3 regions of the Amaricoccus tamworthensis genome follow, and region 1 is predicted to be linked to each of the others. Evidence: riboswitches for the same ligand, from Rfam matches in the RefSeq annotation. Region 1 holds a riboswitch; each other region holds the start of a gene.
What was found. Region 1 has a riboswitch for thiamine pyrophosphate ahead of ACP15P_RS19600 (YkoF family thiamine/hydroxymethylpyrimidine-binding protein). Riboswitches for the same ligand answer to the same signal wherever they lie in the genome.
Positions count from the first base shown of each region.

Region 1 (2,256 bases):
CCGGAAGCGTCCAGCCCTGCTCGGGGCCAACGATGTGCACGATCCCCTGCCGCACGTCGTTTACACCGTAATAGGTGATCCCGTTCTGCTCGGCATTGCTTTTCAGCGCCTCAACCTGGATGCGGCTCTCCTCGTTGGAGATGATGCCGCTTGCACGGTCGGTCGTTGTGGGCACATTGTGATCGGGGACGGCCACGGTTTTGCCAGGCGCGCGAACCTTGCGACCGGCCATGCGAAGCCCCTCAAAAGCCTGCGGGCTGGTCACCTCATGGACCAGGTGGCGGTCGATATAAAGCAGGCAGGTGCCGTCATCAGATTCGTGTACGAGATGGGCATCCCAGATTTTGTCGTAGAGTGTTTTTGGCGCTGTCATGGCTATTCCTCTGCCAGAATGTTCAGGAGATCAGAAATTCACTATATGGTTCAGCCACATAGCCGCAGGGTCACGTGCCAGCGGTGGAACCGCCAGGGCAGCCGCGCGTGATCATCCATGTCAAACATTCCATTCATGGCGCTTCTCTAACGCTTCCTGGATTTTTGGGCAAGAATGGGTGCGGTTTCCCACTCTGAACGCCGATACCGTGAATTGGGGGCCGGTCCCGGGCCTTCGACGCCATTTGCCGAAATCAGCTTGCAATCCCGACCCCGATCTGAAAATGAACTCTCAACTCAGGGGTGCCGCGTAGTGTCGCGGCTGAGATGTGGGCACAAGTCCACGGACCCTCAAAGCTGATCTGGATAATGCCAGCGTAGCAAGGAGACTGCACATGTTCGTAGGCGCACAGGTTTCACTTTATCCCATGACCGACGGGTTCGTTGACGTCATTTTGGGATCGCTCAGGGCGCTCGACCCCTGGCGGGACCGTCTACGAATTGAGACCGACGATATTTCAACACTGATCGTTGGACCTCCCGAGGTGCTGTTTCCCGCCCTGCGCGACCTCTTTGCCGAAGCGGCTTCGACCGGCCATCATGTAGTGCTGCGCGCCACATTGTCGCGCGGATGCCCGGGTGAGCCGGATGATCCCATTTGCCGGACCGGCGCGCTGGCCAATCCGTCCGAGCCTCTCGAAACGAGGCAGGACGCCGCGCTCGAGGCCCTGGCGGCAACTGCCGACACGGGACAGCACGCGGCCGCACAGTTTTCGCTCTATGTCATGGGCGCGGGCGACCACATGCTCGAGATCATGGGCTGCATCGACTTCCTGAAGCGAAGCGGCACTTTTGACCGCTCCAAGAACTTCTGCACCCGGCTCTCTGGCGATGCGGGCCCCGTTTTCGCTACGCTTCAGCAGGCGTTTTGCCGGTTTGGTCCGCCAAACGGTCACGTGACGATCGACCTGACGGTTTCAGCCAACAGCCCCACCGGGACCTGACAGGTTGAGCCGTCCCCTGCCCCGCCACACCGGCGGAGGCATTGCCCAGGCCGTCCCGGCCGTGCTGAGCGTGACCTGCGCCATCATTGCCTGGGAAATCCTGGTACATGTCTCCGGCATATCGCCCCTGATGCTGCCCGCGCCTTCGCGGGTGGTGGAACAAATGGCAGTGAACCGACAGCTGCTTTGGGAAAACACGCTGCCCACGATCCGGGCGACCCTGGCAGGGTTTTCCCTGTCCATGACCGTGGCATTCGTCCTTTCGGTAGCGCTGGATTTCATGCCGCGCGTGCGCCGCGCCCTTTTTCCGATCTTTGTGATCAGCCAGACCCTCCCGCTGGTGGCAATCGCGCCGCTGGTTGTGTTCTGGTTTGGTTTTGATCTGACGCCCAAGGTCCTGCTCGTCGCGCTGGTCACGTTTTTTCCGATGCTGGTGGCTTTGGTGGACGGGTACGAGGCGACCGACCCCGAGATTGGCGAACTGCTTCGCTCCATGGGAGCCTCGCGGAGGGTCGTGTTCCTCCGTGCGCGTCTTCCGTCGGCGATGCCGTATTTTTTCGCGGGACTAAGGATTTCGATCACCTACGCGGTCGTGGCCGCAATTTTCTCGGAATACGTCGGAGCGCGGGCGGGCCTCGGCATCGTGATCCTGAACGCCAAAAACAGCTTCCGCCCCGACCTGGTTCTGGCCGCGGTGGTCATCAGCTCCGGCCTGACGCTCGTATTGTTTGCCATCACCGCGCTGCTGCAACGCGCCGTTCTGCGCTGGCGGTATGTGGGTGACGGAAAATGAGCATTCTTCAGTTGCAGAACATGTCCGTCACGCTGGGCGAAACGGAAGTGCTGAACGACATTTCAATGCATGTCAAGGCCGGCGAGT
Region 1 is NZ_JBNAFV010000017.1:71,022-73,277, reverse strand. Features, by position in the region: gene leuC (3-isopropylmalate dehydratase large subunit) at 1-373, opposite strand, end outside; TPP riboswitch at 662-774, shown strand; gene ACP15P_RS19600 (YkoF family thiamine/hydroxymethylpyrimidine-binding protein) at 768-1,376, shown strand; gene ACP15P_RS19595 (ABC transporter permease) at 1,381-2,169, shown strand; gene ACP15P_RS19590 (ABC transporter ATP-binding protein) at 2,166-2,256, shown strand, end outside.

Region 2 (2,256 bases), on a different contig from region 1:
GCGGCACGGGGCTGACGGGGCGGGACGTGACCGTGGAAGCGCATGAGAGCGTCTACGAGAAGCATATCCCCGCGTTTTCGACCATGTTCACCATGGTTTCGGCCGAGAAAATAGGGACATCAGCAATCCAGAGCCGCGCCTGCGCCGGGGTTGCGGGCGGTACGTATCTCTTTGCGCTGCCCGGCAGTCCTGGTGCGTGCAAGGATGCCTGGGACGGGATCCTGGAGAAGCAGCTCGATTACCGGCACATGCCCTGCAATTTTGTCGAGATCATGCCGCGTCTTGAGGAACACAAAAGGCGCAAGTGACCGATGCGTGAGACCGATCTCTATCCACCGCTCAAGCGGTATCTTGAGGCGCAGGGATATGAGGTGAAGGCCGAGATCGGGGACTGTGACCTGCTGGCCGTGCGCGGGGATGAACCGCCTCTCGTCGTCGAGATGAAACTGACGTTTTCGCTGGCCCTGGTGATGCAGGGCGTGGCGCGGCAGGCTTTGTTTGAGCATGTGTATCTGGCCGTGCCGGTGTCATCCGACCGGGGCTGGAAACTGCGTTACCGGGATATTATCCGCCTGTGTCGCCGGTTGGGTCTGGGTCTGCTGGCGGTGAAGACGGACGGGGAGGGCACGGTGGAGGCCCATCTCGATCCCGGTCCCTACCAGCCGCGACGCAATGCGAAGAAGGCCGGGCGGCTGCTGCGCGAGTTTGAGCGGCGGGTGGGCGACCCGAACGAGGGTGGCAGTACCGGGGTGAAACGGATCACGGCCTACCGGCAGGACGCGCTGCGCTGTGCTGCGTATCTGAGCCTGAACGGCGCTTGCAGGGCGGCACTTGTGGCGCGCGATGCGGGTGTGCCTCGGGCGGCGGTGTTGATGCGGGCGGATCACTACGGCTGGTTCGAGCGGGAGGCGCGGGGGATTTACGCGTTGACGCCGAAGGGGCGCGAGGGGCTGGAAAGCTTCGCTGACGTGCTGGCGGAGCTGGAACCGCCGAAACCGGCCGACGGAGATGTTTGACAGGCTCTTCGGCCTGTGTGACAGAGACATGGCGACAGGGGCGCGCGGCATCGGCCGGGCTGAGAAGGACCCTTTGAACCTGAACCGGATCATACCGGCGGAGGAAGTTGCATGGCGCGGGATCAGAGGACCGGATTGACGCCAGGCGCCCCTCCGTCACAGCGAGGGAGAGACATGAACACACCAGCGGAACACCTGAACCGGATGCGCGACCGCACACCGCTCGTCCAGAACATCACCAACTATGTTGCCATGAATGTCATGGCCAACATCATGCTGGCCGCCGGAGCCTCGCCCGCAATGGTTCATGCCAGCGAGGAGGGCCCGGAATTTGCCGCAATCGCGAGTGCGGTCAGTATCAATATCGGTACGATTGACGCGGACTGGGCCGAGGCGATGGCGGCGACGGCTGAGGGTGCGCAGAAGGCCGGCACACCCTGGGTGCTGGACCCGGTTGCGGTGGGCGCAACGGCGTTTCGGCAGGAGCAGGGTGCCCGGCTGCTGGGGTTTAAGCCAACCGTCATCCGGGGCAATGCGTCCGAGATTCTGGCGCTGGGCGGAACGGCTGCTGCGGGTCGTGGCGCTGACGCGGCAGATCCGGTTGCGGCCGCGGAGGCTGTCGCGCGGGACCTGGCCAAACGGACCGGTGCGGTCGTCGCCGTGACCGGTGAGGTGGATTACGTGACCGATGGCGAGCGCGCGGCGCGCGTCTCGAACGGTCACAGCCTGATGCCGCTCGTGACCGCGCTGGGCTGTTCACTGACCGGCTACGTTGCGGCCTTTATTGTGGATGAGGACCCGTTTGATGCGACCGTGGCGGCTCTGGCGTGTTTTGCGGTGGCCGGTGAGATTGCCGCGGATGGGGCAACCGGGCCAGGAAGCTTCCAGGTGCGGTTCATTGACGCTCTGCACAGCCTGACCGCGGACGTGGTCGCGGAGCGTGCCAGGGTGTCGGCCGCGTGATCCCGCCGCTGTGTTTTGTCACCGACGCGGACGCGCCTCTGTCCATCGTGGAGCAGGCCGAGGCGGCGGCGCGCGGGGGCGCGGGCTGGATCCAGCTGCGCCACAAAACCCTGCCGGACGCGGATTTCGCCGGGCTGGCGCGGGAGGTCATGGCCGCTATCGGAGGGTTTGGTGCGTCGCTGATCATCAATGATCGGGTCGACGTGGCCAGGTCGGTGAATGCCGCCGGTCTGCATGTGGGGCAGTCGGACGGGGATGTCGGCAAAATCCGCGAGGC
Region 2 is NZ_JBNAFV010000005.1:110,699-112,954, reverse strand. Features, by position in the region: gene moaB (molybdenum cofactor biosynthesis protein B) at 1-308, shown strand, start outside; gene ACP15P_RS10935 (DUF2161 domain-containing phosphodiesterase) at 312-1,016, shown strand; TPP riboswitch at 1,043-1,139, shown strand; gene thiM (hydroxyethylthiazole kinase) at 1,191-1,979, shown strand; gene thiE (thiamine phosphate synthase) at 1,976-2,256, shown strand, end outside.
Region 2: another riboswitch for thiamine pyrophosphate. It lies ahead of thiM (hydroxyethylthiazole kinase); the one in region 1 lies ahead of ACP15P_RS19600 (YkoF family thiamine/hydroxymethylpyrimidine-binding protein).

Region 3 (2,256 bases), on a different contig from region 1:
GGGTCAGCAGGCAGTTCAGTGGCGTGCTGATCAGGGTGCCCACGCGTTTCAGGGGCAGGCCCTCGTGGATCTGCATGTGGAGCTGCGGCTGATAGGACACGGCCAGTTCGGCCTGGTTGGCGGCCGCCATTTTCGGCGGGTCGGCGGGGTCGGCCGGGGCGATTACCTCGACTTCAAGGCCGGCTTCCTCGAAATAGCCGTTCTCCTCCGCAATGATGATCGGCCCGTGATCGGGATTTACAAACCAGTCGAGGATGACGGTCATTTTGTCCTGGGCGGCGGCGGGCGTCGCAAGGCCAAGGGCCAGCAGTGTCACGAGGGTTTTGTTCATGTCTTAATCCTGGGATGTGAGGTGGGCCGCCGGGAGGACCCGGTTATTCGGTTTTTTCGAGCCATTCCTGGACCCGCAGTTCGGGGTCGTCATGGCCGGTGATGTCCGTTGTGACCGCGACCATGTCCGCACCCGCGTCGAACACGGCGGCGGCGCGTTTGAGGGTGATGCCGCCCACGGCGCAAAGAGGTACGTGGCCGATCAGTTCCTTCCACTCGGCAATCGGCTCGAGCCCAAGCGGGTAGCCGTGCCGGGTTTTGGACTGATGGATCGGTCCGAGCGTAATGTAGTCGGGTTCCAGCATCAGGGCCCGGTCGAGATCGAGATGGTCGCGGGTGCTGATCCCGAGGCGGATGCCGGCGGAGCGGATCGCGTGGATGTCGGCGTCGTCGAGATCCTCCTGTCCGAGATGCACGAAGGGGGCCTCCTCCTCAATGGCAAGCTCCCAGTGGTCATTGACGACGAGGGTGGCGTTGTAGCTGTCGCAGAGGTCTACGCTGCGACGGATTTCCTCGCGCATGTCCTCCTCGGGCATGTCCCTCAGACGCAGTTGCACCATTTTGATGCCCACGGGCAAAAGGTATTCCAGCCACTCGGAGGCGGGGAAGATGGGGTAGAAGCGCGCGGGAAAACCGCTTTCGCCGTCGTTATTTTCGGACGGTTCGTCGCTGTCTTCGGCTTCGTCAAACACGGGTCCCGGTGTCCTTCCTTTCGGATGTCCGGACAAAACCGTGTTGGGAGGGACTGCGGGCGTGAGCCCAACATCCGTTCCCTACGCCGGTATTGGCCGGATCAGGTTCGATGGGTCGGTGTCTGACACCTCTCAGCCTTCAGAAAAGGCCCCCCAACGGATTGGACCTTGGGTAGCACGGGCCGGAACCGCTCCGCAAGACAGCGCGGTATCAGTGTTATCTTTTCCGGCGCGGCACCTGGGGGATGGTGCTTTTCCGCCAGGGGTATTCGGCTTCGGGGTGTGGTGGGGTGCCGTGTGTGCAGCTCCAGTAAGCCGGGCCGCCCTGGCGAAGCCACCATGGAATGGTCAGAACCAGCCCCGCGACGAAACCGCCAATATGGGCAAGGTAAGCCACGCCGCCGCCCGCCGCACCAAAAGTGGACAGGCCCGAGAATGTCTGCATACCGATCCAGACGCCAAGAACGATCCAAGCGGGAAGTGTAAAGGTGCGGAAAAAAATGATCAGGATGATGATGATATCAACGCGTGCCTTGGGAAACAGCAGAAGGTATCCGCCCATGACCCCGGCGATCGCGCCGGAGGCCCCGACCATCGGGACCAAGGATGTCGGGTCGGGAAGGTACTGTGCCAGCGCAGCACCGATGCCCGACGCAATGTAGAAACCAAGGAACGGCAGGTGGCCGAACTGGTCCTCCATGTTATCCCCGAAGATCCACAGGAACAGCATGTTGCCCACCAGGTGCATTAGACCCCCATGCATGAACATCGAGGTCAGGAAGGTTGCCGGGCTGCCGCCCTCGCTAACGATGCCGGGCACGAGGGCCCAGTTGGCGAGGATCCGGGATATTTCCGGACCGTTCGAGTAGCTGGGCCACATGATCACGAAGACCAGAATGTTCACCGCGATCAGTCCCCAGGTCACGTAGGGGGTGCGGCCGGACGGGTTGTGGTCGCGGATCGGGAACATCGGGTCTGCGCGGTCAGGCCGTTCCGGCGAAGCGGGTGGAAAACTCCTCGCGGGCGTCGTCGGTGATTTTGGCGAAGAGCACTTCCGGAGTGGTAAACGCCGATCCCGGTGTCAGCGACGACAGCGCTGCACTCACGTCTTCCGGCCAGGCAAAGTCCTCGCCATCAAACGCGTCGAGCATCGCGCGGGAGGCGTCGGGGATGAAGGGCTGCGAGAGTACGGCGTAGAAGCGCACGAGGTTCAGCGAGAAGCGCACAATCGCGC
Region 3 is NZ_JBNAFV010000001.1:555,738-557,993, reverse strand. Features, by position in the region: gene ACP15P_RS02640 (ABC transporter substrate-binding protein) at 1-331, opposite strand, end outside; gene ACP15P_RS02635 (thiamine phosphate synthase) at 375-941, opposite strand; TPP riboswitch at 1,084-1,188, opposite strand; gene ACP15P_RS02630 (rhomboid family intramembrane serine protease) at 1,240-1,992, opposite strand; gene metG (methionine--tRNA ligase) at 2,006-2,256, opposite strand, start outside.
Region 3: another riboswitch for thiamine pyrophosphate. It lies ahead of ACP15P_RS02635 (thiamine phosphate synthase); the one in region 1 lies ahead of ACP15P_RS19600 (YkoF family thiamine/hydroxymethylpyrimidine-binding protein).